Regions from separate parts of the Exiguobacterium sp. s70 genome, predicted to be linked through region 2. Evidence: riboswitches for the same ligand, from Rfam matches in the RefSeq annotation. Region 2 holds a riboswitch; the other holds the start of a gene.
What was found. Region 2 has a riboswitch for S-adenosylmethionine ahead of msrA (peptide-methionine (S)-S-oxide reductase MsrA). Riboswitches for the same ligand answer to the same signal wherever they lie in the genome.
Positions count from the first base shown of each region.

Region 1: linked by a shared signal. The riboswitch ahead of KNP84_RS01755 (methionine ABC transporter ATP-binding protein) and the one ahead of msrA (peptide-methionine (S)-S-oxide reductase MsrA) in region 2 are both predicted to bind S-adenosylmethionine.

Region 1 covers NZ_JACSLV010000001.1:343,084-347,909, reverse strand. Annotated here, with positions in the region: gene KNP84_RS01765 (PTS sugar transporter subunit IIC) at 1-1,052, opposite strand, end outside; gene KNP84_RS01760 (thioredoxin family protein) at 1,240-1,497, shown strand; SAM riboswitch class I at 1,951-2,056, shown strand; gene KNP84_RS01755 (methionine ABC transporter ATP-binding protein) at 2,134-3,162, shown strand; gene KNP84_RS01750 (methionine ABC transporter permease) at 3,152-3,814, shown strand; gene KNP84_RS01745 (MetQ/NlpA family ABC transporter substrate-binding protein) at 3,845-4,678, shown strand; gene KNP84_RS01740 (MDR family MFS transporter) at 4,780-4,826, shown strand, end outside.
Region 2 covers NZ_JACSLV010000004.1:103,050-107,875, reverse strand. Annotated here, with positions in the region: gene rlmN (dual-specificity RNA methyltransferase RlmN) at 1-564, opposite strand, end outside; gene KNP84_RS10760 (amidase family protein) at 634-2,037, opposite strand; gene KNP84_RS10755 (hypothetical protein) at 2,149-2,310, shown strand; SAM riboswitch class I at 2,355-2,456, shown strand; gene msrA (peptide-methionine (S)-S-oxide reductase MsrA) at 2,520-3,032, shown strand; gene KNP84_RS10745 (GRP family sugar transporter) at 3,062-3,925, opposite strand; tRNA gene KNP84_RS10740 (tRNA-Ala) at 4,060-4,132, shown strand; gene KNP84_RS10735 (four-helix bundle copper-binding protein) at 4,246-4,578, shown strand; gene KNP84_RS10730 (3'-5' exonuclease) at 4,644-4,826, shown strand, end outside.

The DNA.
Region 1 (4,826 bases), on a different contig from region 2:
TAATCGAAGTCGAGACGGTAATGATCAGGCTCGATGAGCGACGTCCGGTTGAACAAACGATAGAACAGAATCCCGAGTGCGATTGGGATGAGCCCGAACAAGACGACGACAAGCATGACGTTCCAGAGCGCGAATCCTCCCGGCATCAAATGCAAGGCGTTGACCGGACCGATTAGACCCGAGACGCCGAATCCGGCACTGATTGGCGTGCCTTCAATCCGAAGGATACCTGCGAGCGCTCCGAGAATGGCCGCATTGGCGAGCACGGGCAACATCATGATCGGACGACGGACGAAGTTCGCCATTTGAATCTTCGGTGAGCCGAGGAAGTGGGCGATCGACGTTCCGGTCGCGTTCATCTGCCAGCCAGCGATGGCGAGACCGAAGCCGGCAGCGACGACGCCAAGGTTGGCGGCCCCGGCAGCGACACCAGACAGGCTGATGGCTGTGGCAATTCCGACCGTCGAGATTGGCGATACGATGATGAGCGAGAACGCCATCGCGATTAACATGCCCATCACGATCGGTTGCAGTTCAGTCATCGTCATGATGATCGTTCCGACGTACGTCGTAATCTGTGAGATGTAAGTGAGTAGGAACGCGCCGATGCCTCCCGCGACGACGATGACCGTCATCGGCAAGACGAGCACCGTGTATGTCTTCAAGCGTGGCGACAACTGCATGACGAGGAACGTCGCGAGAGCGGCCGTCACACCAGCCGTGATGACGTCACCGATTCCGGCCATGAGGAACGCGCCTTCCTCGATGCGAATGGCGCCACTTCCGACCTGGGTCGCGATGCCGATCGTCCCGGCCTCGAGCGCCGATCGTCCGAACTGCATGGCGACGGCGACACCGATGATGACGGGTAAGAGGCGCATCGCAATCGTCGTCGCATCTAAGATGAACTGCAAGGACGGAAAATACGGCAAGATGGCTTTCGTTAATTCACCGAGCAAAGCGCTCGGGATGAGGGCAATGAGAATGGCAAGACTGAGGCCGTTCAAGACGTTCATTAAAAATTGTTTTCCGGTAAGCTTCTCTTCCGTCATTGGGGATTCACCTGTCCTTTTCTACTGGTTTGCTGTTATGTACAAAAGCGATAAAGTTAATGACCATACTATGCCTCTTTCTGCCGAGCGTCAACAAGAAATGTTGAAATGTTCAGAATTTTCCATTTGAGCACAACTTTTGAACCGACTGGTCCGGATTCATATACTTAGAAGAGAGGTGAGCAAAATGATGACAGACGGATTCTTATATATATACGCCCCAATGTGTGGTACATGCGCCGTGGCCGAGCGGATGCTCTCGGTCGTCGAGGCGGTCGATCCAGAATTGAAGATTGAAAAACGCGATGCCAACTTTATCCCGAACGAGCTCGAGGCATATCAGGTTATGAGTGTTCCGGCGCTATTGAAGCTAGAGAATGGCCAAGTTCGCGATCGTTTGTACGCGTTTCAAAACGTCCAGCACGTCCTATCTTTCGTTAAATGAGATAGGATGATTAGAATAATCTGAAAATTTTAAATAATCAGTTGACACAGAAAGTTCACGAATGATATATTCATTACAACATCTTACTTGAACACAACATAGGACGAGATTTTCCCGTCATCAAGACGTTTTCGAACAACCGCTGCATGAGCTTACGCGATTTCAGGTGGACCTTCCCTTCGATTGTCCCCCAAAAAAATCAAGCGTCGGGGCACCGGTCGCGTAATTGCATGGTCCGTTCGAAGACCGAGTGATGGTTGGGTAAAAATCCCCCATATAAGGATGAATGCTCTGATCGGGCAAAAGAGGTTCATCTATGGGTTGTCCTTCAGTGACTCAAGGTGCTACGTTCTGTGTCATCCTCGGATGGCACCTTTTTTTATTTTGCTGAAAAAAATAGTTTGACATGAAAATAATGTGTCGCTATGATAAAGCTAATCAAATACGCAACCACTCTTATCAAGAGAGGCTGAGGGACTGGCCCTATGACGCCCAGCAACCGCGGAGCAATCCGAAATGGTGCTAATTCCAGCAAGGTGTATACCTTGGAAGATGAGAGCAATCGTTGTCCGTACGATAAAGTACGCACGTTTGCTCAAACGTGCGTACTTTTTTTGTTGTCAGGAGGGAAATGGATTGATTCAATTACGCAATGTGGCCAAATGGTTCGACACGAAAAACGGTCGGGTCCAGGCGGTCGATGATGTGTCGCTTACTATCGAAAGCGGCGAAATTTTTGGAATAATCGGATATTCAGGGGCGGGGAAGTCGACGCTCATCCGCTTGCTCAACCGACTCGAGGCACCGTCAAGCGGTGAAATCGTGGTCGCCGGCAGCGAGCTGACGAAGCTCACGCCGAAGGAACTGCGCGGGGTACGTAAAAACGTCTCGATGGTGTTCCAACACTTCAACTTGTTATGGTCGCGCACAGTCGCTGAGAACATCAGCTTCCCGCTCGAGCTCATCGGGGTACCGGCGAGCGAGCGCAAACGCCGCGTCCAAGAACTCGTCGAACTCGTCGGCCTCGCCGGACGAGAAGATAGCTATCCGTCACAACTATCGGGCGGCCAAAAGCAGCGAGTCGGGATAGCCCGTGCGCTCGCTACGAATCCAGAAGTGCTCCTCTGCGATGAAGCGACGAGCGCACTCGACCCGAAGACGACCGATTCGATTCTCGAACTGCTCGTCAGCATCAACAAGAAACTCGGTTTGACAATCGTCCTCATCACCCATGAGATGCACGTCATCCAGAAGATTTGTCACCGTGTCGCCGTCATGGAGGCCGGAAAGGTCGTTGAGACCGGACAAGTCGCCGACGTGTTCCAACATCCGGAACAGCCGATCACGAAAGAGTTCGTCAAGCAGATCGGCGCGGTCGAAGACATGTCGCTCACATTCGAACATTTGAAAGCTCGTTATCCGAGCGGTCAAATCGTCAAGCTCAAATTCTTGAACGAGACGGCCGAACAACCGATTCTGTCGGAAGTGTTGAAGCAGCATGACATCGGCTTCAACATCATCGGCGGGAACGTGACGCAGTCACAAGTCGGTGCCCTCGGGACATTATTCATCCAATTGATCGGAGAGCCGGCTGAAGTCGAGCGGGCCATCGCCTCAATCCGATCACAGGCAGTGGAAGTGGAGGTAGAAAGCGATGTTTCCTAATGTAGATTGGCAAGTCATGTTAGAACAGACGTGGGAGACGCTCTATATGACGCTCGTCGCCGGAGCCGCGACGTTCGTCATCGGTCTCGCCCTCGGGATGCTCCTATATGTCACAAACGAGCCGCTCATGATGAAGAACCGTCCGATTTACACGGTCATCAGCGCGGTCGTCAACATCTTCCGGTCGATCCCGTTCATCATTTTGATTATCTTGCTCATCCCGCTCACGTTACTCGTCGTCGGGACGATGCTCGGGTCAACGGCAGCACTGCCGGCACTTATCATCGGTGCGGCCCCGTTCTATGCGCGGATGGTCGAGCTCGCGCTTCGCGAAGTCGACCGCGGCGTCATCGAGGCGGCTGAGTCGATGGGTGCGACAAAATGGCAGATCGTCTATAAAGTATTGTTCCCAGAAGCATTGCCGGCCATCGTGTCAGGCATCACGGTCACAATCGTCGCGATCGTCGGTTACACGGCGATGGCAGGGGTCGTCGGGGGCGGTGGACTCGGGAACTTGGCGTTCCTCGAAGGATTCCAGCGTTCACAAAGTGACGTCACGTTCGTCGCGACCGTCTTAATCTTGGTCATCGTCTTCGTCATTCAGTTCATCGGCGATCGACTCGTATCTGTAATTGATAAGCGTTCTGCTTAATCTAAATAGAAAATTTGGAGGGGTTTTATAATGAAATCATGGAAAACAGTACTCGGTTTAACGGCAGCTTCAGCACTTACGATTCTCGCGGCTTGTGGCGGTGGGGATTCAGAATCAGGTTCAGGCGATGACAAGACACTCGTCGTCGGCGCATCAAACGTCCCGCACGCTGAGATTTTAGAGCACGTCCAAGACGAATACGAAGAGAAGGGCTATACGCTCGAAATCAAGAAGTTCCAAGACTACGTCCTCCCGAACAAGACGCTCGCAGACGGGGAGTTGGACGCGAACTACTTCCAACACGAGCCGTACCTCGAGTCGCAAATGGCTGAAAACAAAGACTACAAATTCGCTTCAGCCGGCGGCGTTCACATCGAGCCGATCGGTGTGTACTCGAAAGACTACGCGTCACTCGATGAGCTCCCAGAAGGCGCGGAAATCATCATGAGTTCGTCGGTCGCTGACCACGGACGTATCCTCACGATGCTTCAATCTGAAGGGTTGCTCACACTCGCAGACGGCAAGACAACGGACGCGACGGTTTCAGACATCGTCGACAACCCGAAAAACTTGGAGTTCAAGACGGACGTCGAAGCGGCACTTCTCCCGCAAGCATTCAACAACGGTGAAGGGGACGCGGTCCTCATCAACACGAACTACGCGATTGATGCCGGCCTCAACCCACTCGAAGACGCAATCGCTCTCGAAGGTGAAGATTCACCGTACGTCAACTTGATCGTCACACGTGAAGGCGACGAAGATGACGAGCGCGTCAAGGCACTCCTTGAAGTCCTCACGTCAGAAGAAACACAACAGTGGATCTTGGACGAGTATAAAGGTGCGGTCGTACCGGTCAAACAATAATTTCGTCAAGGCCCGGGCTATCCCGGGCCTTTTTTATTTGGAGTAGTTTTGGTTCACCAATAGAAGTACACTACATATATGTAAGAAAAGGGGGGATCCGGATGAACATACGACACATTCATCCGCTGACGCTGGGTGTCTTGTTTGG
Region 2 (4,826 bases):
CGGTGCGATGGCGAGTCCGCGTTCGTCTTTGACGACACGGAGGAAATCGACCAAGTTATCGAAGTTATCGAACGGTTCCCCGATTCCCATGACGACGATATGACTGACGCGGGCACCTTCCCCGACCTCGTCCAAATAATGTTGCACGGTCATGATCTGTTCGACGACTTCGCCGGCCGTCAAATCGCGCGTCTTCTTCAAGAGACCGCTCGCACAGAAGCTACAGCCGATGTTGCAGCCGACTTGCGTCGTCACACAGACCGAACGTCCGTATTTGTGACGCATGAGCACCGTCTCGATATAGTGTCCATCATGCAATTTAAGTAAAAATTTGACCGTACCGTCGCCCGCTTCTTGTTTGACGAACAGGTCTTGCGTCGAGATGACGTATTCGGCGGCGAGCGCCTCACGTACCTCGGCCCGTACCGAGATCTCCTCGATGTGTTTGACTCGGTCGATATAGAGCGAGTCCCAGATTTGTCTAGCGTGGAAGGCGCTGTATCCCCAAGAGACGCACGCTTCCGTCAGCTGATCAAATGTCAGCCCGTATATAGATGGTTTCATTGCTATCTGTCCTTTCTTCAATCCGCATACGTACCATTGTAGCGGACGTGGACGACCGGTGCAACGTTCTTATAACGGTGGGACGGGACGTGTCACGTGACGCTCGAACGCATAGGCGAGACGAATCAAGTCGCGTTCGGCATAGCTCGTCCCGGTGAACGATAGACCGAACGGGGCCCCGCTCGCCTTCAAGCGATACGGGATCGTGACGGTCGGATGGCCGGCTTTCGCCGCCATGTCATAATTGTGGTCATGCGGCAAGACGAGCGCATGAAGTTCCTGCTCGGCCAACAATCGGTCGATGCCGTCCGTCTTGGCGTGATAGACGTCGTCGAGGCGGCGCATCAAATAGGCGTCCTCAATCAAGCGACCCGATTGTTCGTTCGCTTTCTCGAACGTCTTCTGTCCGTGCGGAATCGTCTCCGGATGACTGTTGTTCCAGTTAATCAAATCCGACAACGTCTCATACGGGAGCTTCGTCGAGGCGAGATACGCCTCGATTCCGAGCTTGAACTCATGATACAGGATATCCCCTTGGTCGAGCCCTGCTTTCGACGGCAGTTCGACGGTGACGACCTCGATGCCGCTCTGTTTCAGCAATGCGATCGCTTCGTCGTAGAGCACCTGCTCTTCTTCAGACAAATCGGTCTTGACGACGCCGACACGCATCCCGACTGCTTGCCGCTCATCAAGACAAGTCCGGTAAGGCGGACCGGCCGGAAGATGCGTCGTTGCTGGGTCAGCGGGATCTTCCCCGACCATCGTCTCAAGGGCGAGCACCGCATCCCGGAGTGTCCGTGCCATAGGGCCGGCCGTGTCCTGCGACCGGGAGATCGGAATGATGCCGCTGCGGCTAATCAACCCGACGGTCGGTTTGATGCCAACGATTCCGTTATGGACGCTCGGGTGAATAATCGAGCCGCTCGTCTCGCTGCCGACGGCAAGCAACGTCAAGTTGGCCGCGACCGCTGACGCCGAACCTGAACTCGACCCTCCGACATCGAGCTTGTCCCCATATGGATTGAGCGTCTGGCCACCGACCCCACTCCAGCCGTTCGGCATGCCCTCGGTCAAAAAGTTGGCCCATTCGGACAAGTTCGCTTTCCCGAGGATGATGGCCCCGCTCGCGCGCAAGCTTTGGACGAGATGGGCGTCCCGGCCGGCGAAGTGATGCGCGAGGGCGACGGCCCCGGCCGTCGTCTTCATCAATCCCGCCGTCTCAACATTGTCTTTGATCAGCACCGGGATGCCGAGCAACGGTAATCGCTCACCTCGTTGATAGGCGCGATCCGCCGCCTCGGCCTCGAACAAGGCGTCCGGGTTCACTTGAATGACCGCTCTCAGCTTATCGTTCAACTGGGCGATTCGAGTCAAATAATAGGCCGTCACGTCACGCGCCGTGAACGTTCCTTCTTTATATCCGCGATGGGCGGTCTCGATATCGAGTTCGAAACATGTGTTTGGTTCAGTCATATAGATTCCTCCTTTGGTCACTCGATGGTATTCGCTATCGCCACATGATTTCCTGTTTTCGTTCGCCAACGAATATGTAACTTGGTACACTGAAAGAAAAGGGAGGTTACTATGAACCGTTCGTACGTACTCGTCTTATTGTCCGTCTTTGCCTTGTTCTTCTTACAGCTATATGCCGGGGACGCTCCGTATACGCTACCGCTCTCCATCGTCCTCGTCATCTTGATTCTCGGCACCACCTTGGTCCAACTTCGACGCAAACCAAACCGTTGACGCCGCTTCAAATCTGATGGTATGATGCTCTCACCAACTACATATCGATATCTCGAGTGAACGAGAGACCTGGCTCTATGACTTCACAGCAACCTGCTTCGGCAAGGTGCTACTTCCAGCAAGGCAGTTTGCCTTGGCCGATATGACAGAGCGCTCATGTCGATGACATGAGCGCTTTTTTTTGGAAATTGATCGAGGGGGAATTACTAATGGAAAAAGCAACATTCGCAGGCGGCTGTTTTTGGTGCATGGTGACGCCGTTCGAGGAACAACCTGGCATCGAGTCAATCGTATCCGGTTATACGGGAGGTCACGTCGATGACCCGACGTATGAACAAGTGAAAACAGGGACGACGGGACACTATGAGGTCGTCGAGATCACGTTCGACCCGACGCTATTCGCTTATGAACGACTGCTCGAACTATATTGGATTCAAACCGACCCGACCGATGACGGCGGCCAGTTCCAAGACCGCGGCAGCCAATATGCGCCGGCCATCTTCTATCATACGGAAGACCAACGCGTGAAAGCAGAACAGAGTCGCGACGCGCTCGCGGCGAGCGGACGCTTCAAACAGCCGATTGTCACGAAGATTCTACCGGCCGACACGTTCTATCCGGCCGAGGAATATCATCAAGACTTCCATAAAAAAAATCCGGCCCACTATAAAGAGGACCGGAAGAAATCTGGGCGCGACGCATTCATCGAGCAAGCCTGGTAAACAAAAGACGGGTCGTCTGACCCGTCTTTTTAGCTCTTGGCAATCCCGAGCATGAATCCGGCCACGACGATGAGCCCGATTCCCATAAAGACGAAGACCCGTTCTTTCGTCGTCTTCTCTTCTTTCAATAGATAAATCCCGCCGAGCGTCGCCACGACGACGTTCAATTGGGACAAGGCGAACGACGTCGCGATGCCGACCTCACCGCTTGACACGAACAGCCCGAAGTTCCCGATCCCCCAAGCGAGACCGGCCAAAATGTTTTTGAACGTCTTCGGGTCGAACTTCTTCACATCTTTCTCACGCAGGCTGAACAATAGCGCCGCGATGAACATCCCGACCGATTGCGGCAAGATGGCCGTGATGCCGTCGACCTCGAAATAGTTCGTCAGGACGGCATACGTCACATAACCGATACTCGACACGAGCAGGACGAGCAAACCTTTCTTCAAGGCGCCGCTGCTATCGCCATCTTTTTGTTGTTGGTATGACGTCAGTGCCGCCCCGATGATAATCAACACGAGCGCAGAAAAGCCGAGCCACAACTCGGTCGTCGTCTTCCAATCTCCGAGCACGATGACCCCGAACAACGACGTCCCGACGAGTTGCATCCCAGTGCTGATCGGCATCGCTTTCGATACACTTAAAATTTGAAACGACTGGAACTGTAAATATTGCCCGAGTGCCCAGAACACACCAGAGATGAAGCCGGTCACGATTGCGAGCGTCGTGAACTCCGGATTGAAGACGAGTGCGATGATGACCGCCATCACCATCGCCCCAATCGTCGTCCCGATTAACTGTTGAATCGGCTTGCCGCCGACTTTCGAGACGATGAGTGGGATACTCCCCCACATCAAGGCAGGTAAGAGTGCGAGTAAAATCATTTCCATAGATAACACCTGCTTTCGTAGAATAACATTACCCATGATTTTCCCACGTTTACGCTCGATTAAACTTTGTTCAAAAAAATTTAAAAATACCCATTGCCAAATGTTTTACTAGGATGATATAATAATTTTCGAACGGGGCATTAGCTCAGCTGGGAGAGCGCCACGCTGGCAGCGTGGAGGTCAGCGGTTCGAGCCCGCTATGCTCCATTATGGAAGTCACCACTCATTTGAGGGGTGACTTTTTTGCGTCTCCGCCCGGTTTAAGTCACCTGGTAGCGGGTAATGATTGTAAGACATCATTATTCTAAGGGGGACTTACTATGGATCGTGCCTCTGTCGAAGAGACCATTTTAGCCGTCATCGACTGTATGCGGGCAAGCAATCACTGTTTCTCAAAATGTTTACAAGAAGAGGATTTATTGATGGTCGCCGAGTGTATCCGGCTGACGAAAGAATGTTCGGAAGTGTGTGCGCTCGCCTTGAACGCGCTCGAGACCGATTCGGCTTTCACCAAACCGATTGCTGCACTCTGCGCCCAGGTGTGCGACACGTGCGCCGTCGAATGTGGCCGCCATTTGCATGACCATTGCCAACGTTGTTCCGAAGCGTGTCTCCGCTGTGCCGAGGCGTGTCGCAACCTCGTGGCCGCATAATCGCTTTTTAGTCTAACGATATGTTAGACTTTTTTTATACTTGTTTTATGAGAAAGGGACCGATTATGTCACATTCAATTCTTGCCATCGACGTCGAGACGGCCAACCGCGATAGTCGCAGCATCTGCTCTGTCGGCTGGAGCCTACTCGTCGACGGTGAAATCATCGAGACGAACCAACTACTCGTCAATCCAGAAGAAGACTTTGACGCAGGCAATATCCGCGTCCACGGCATCCGGCCGAGCGAC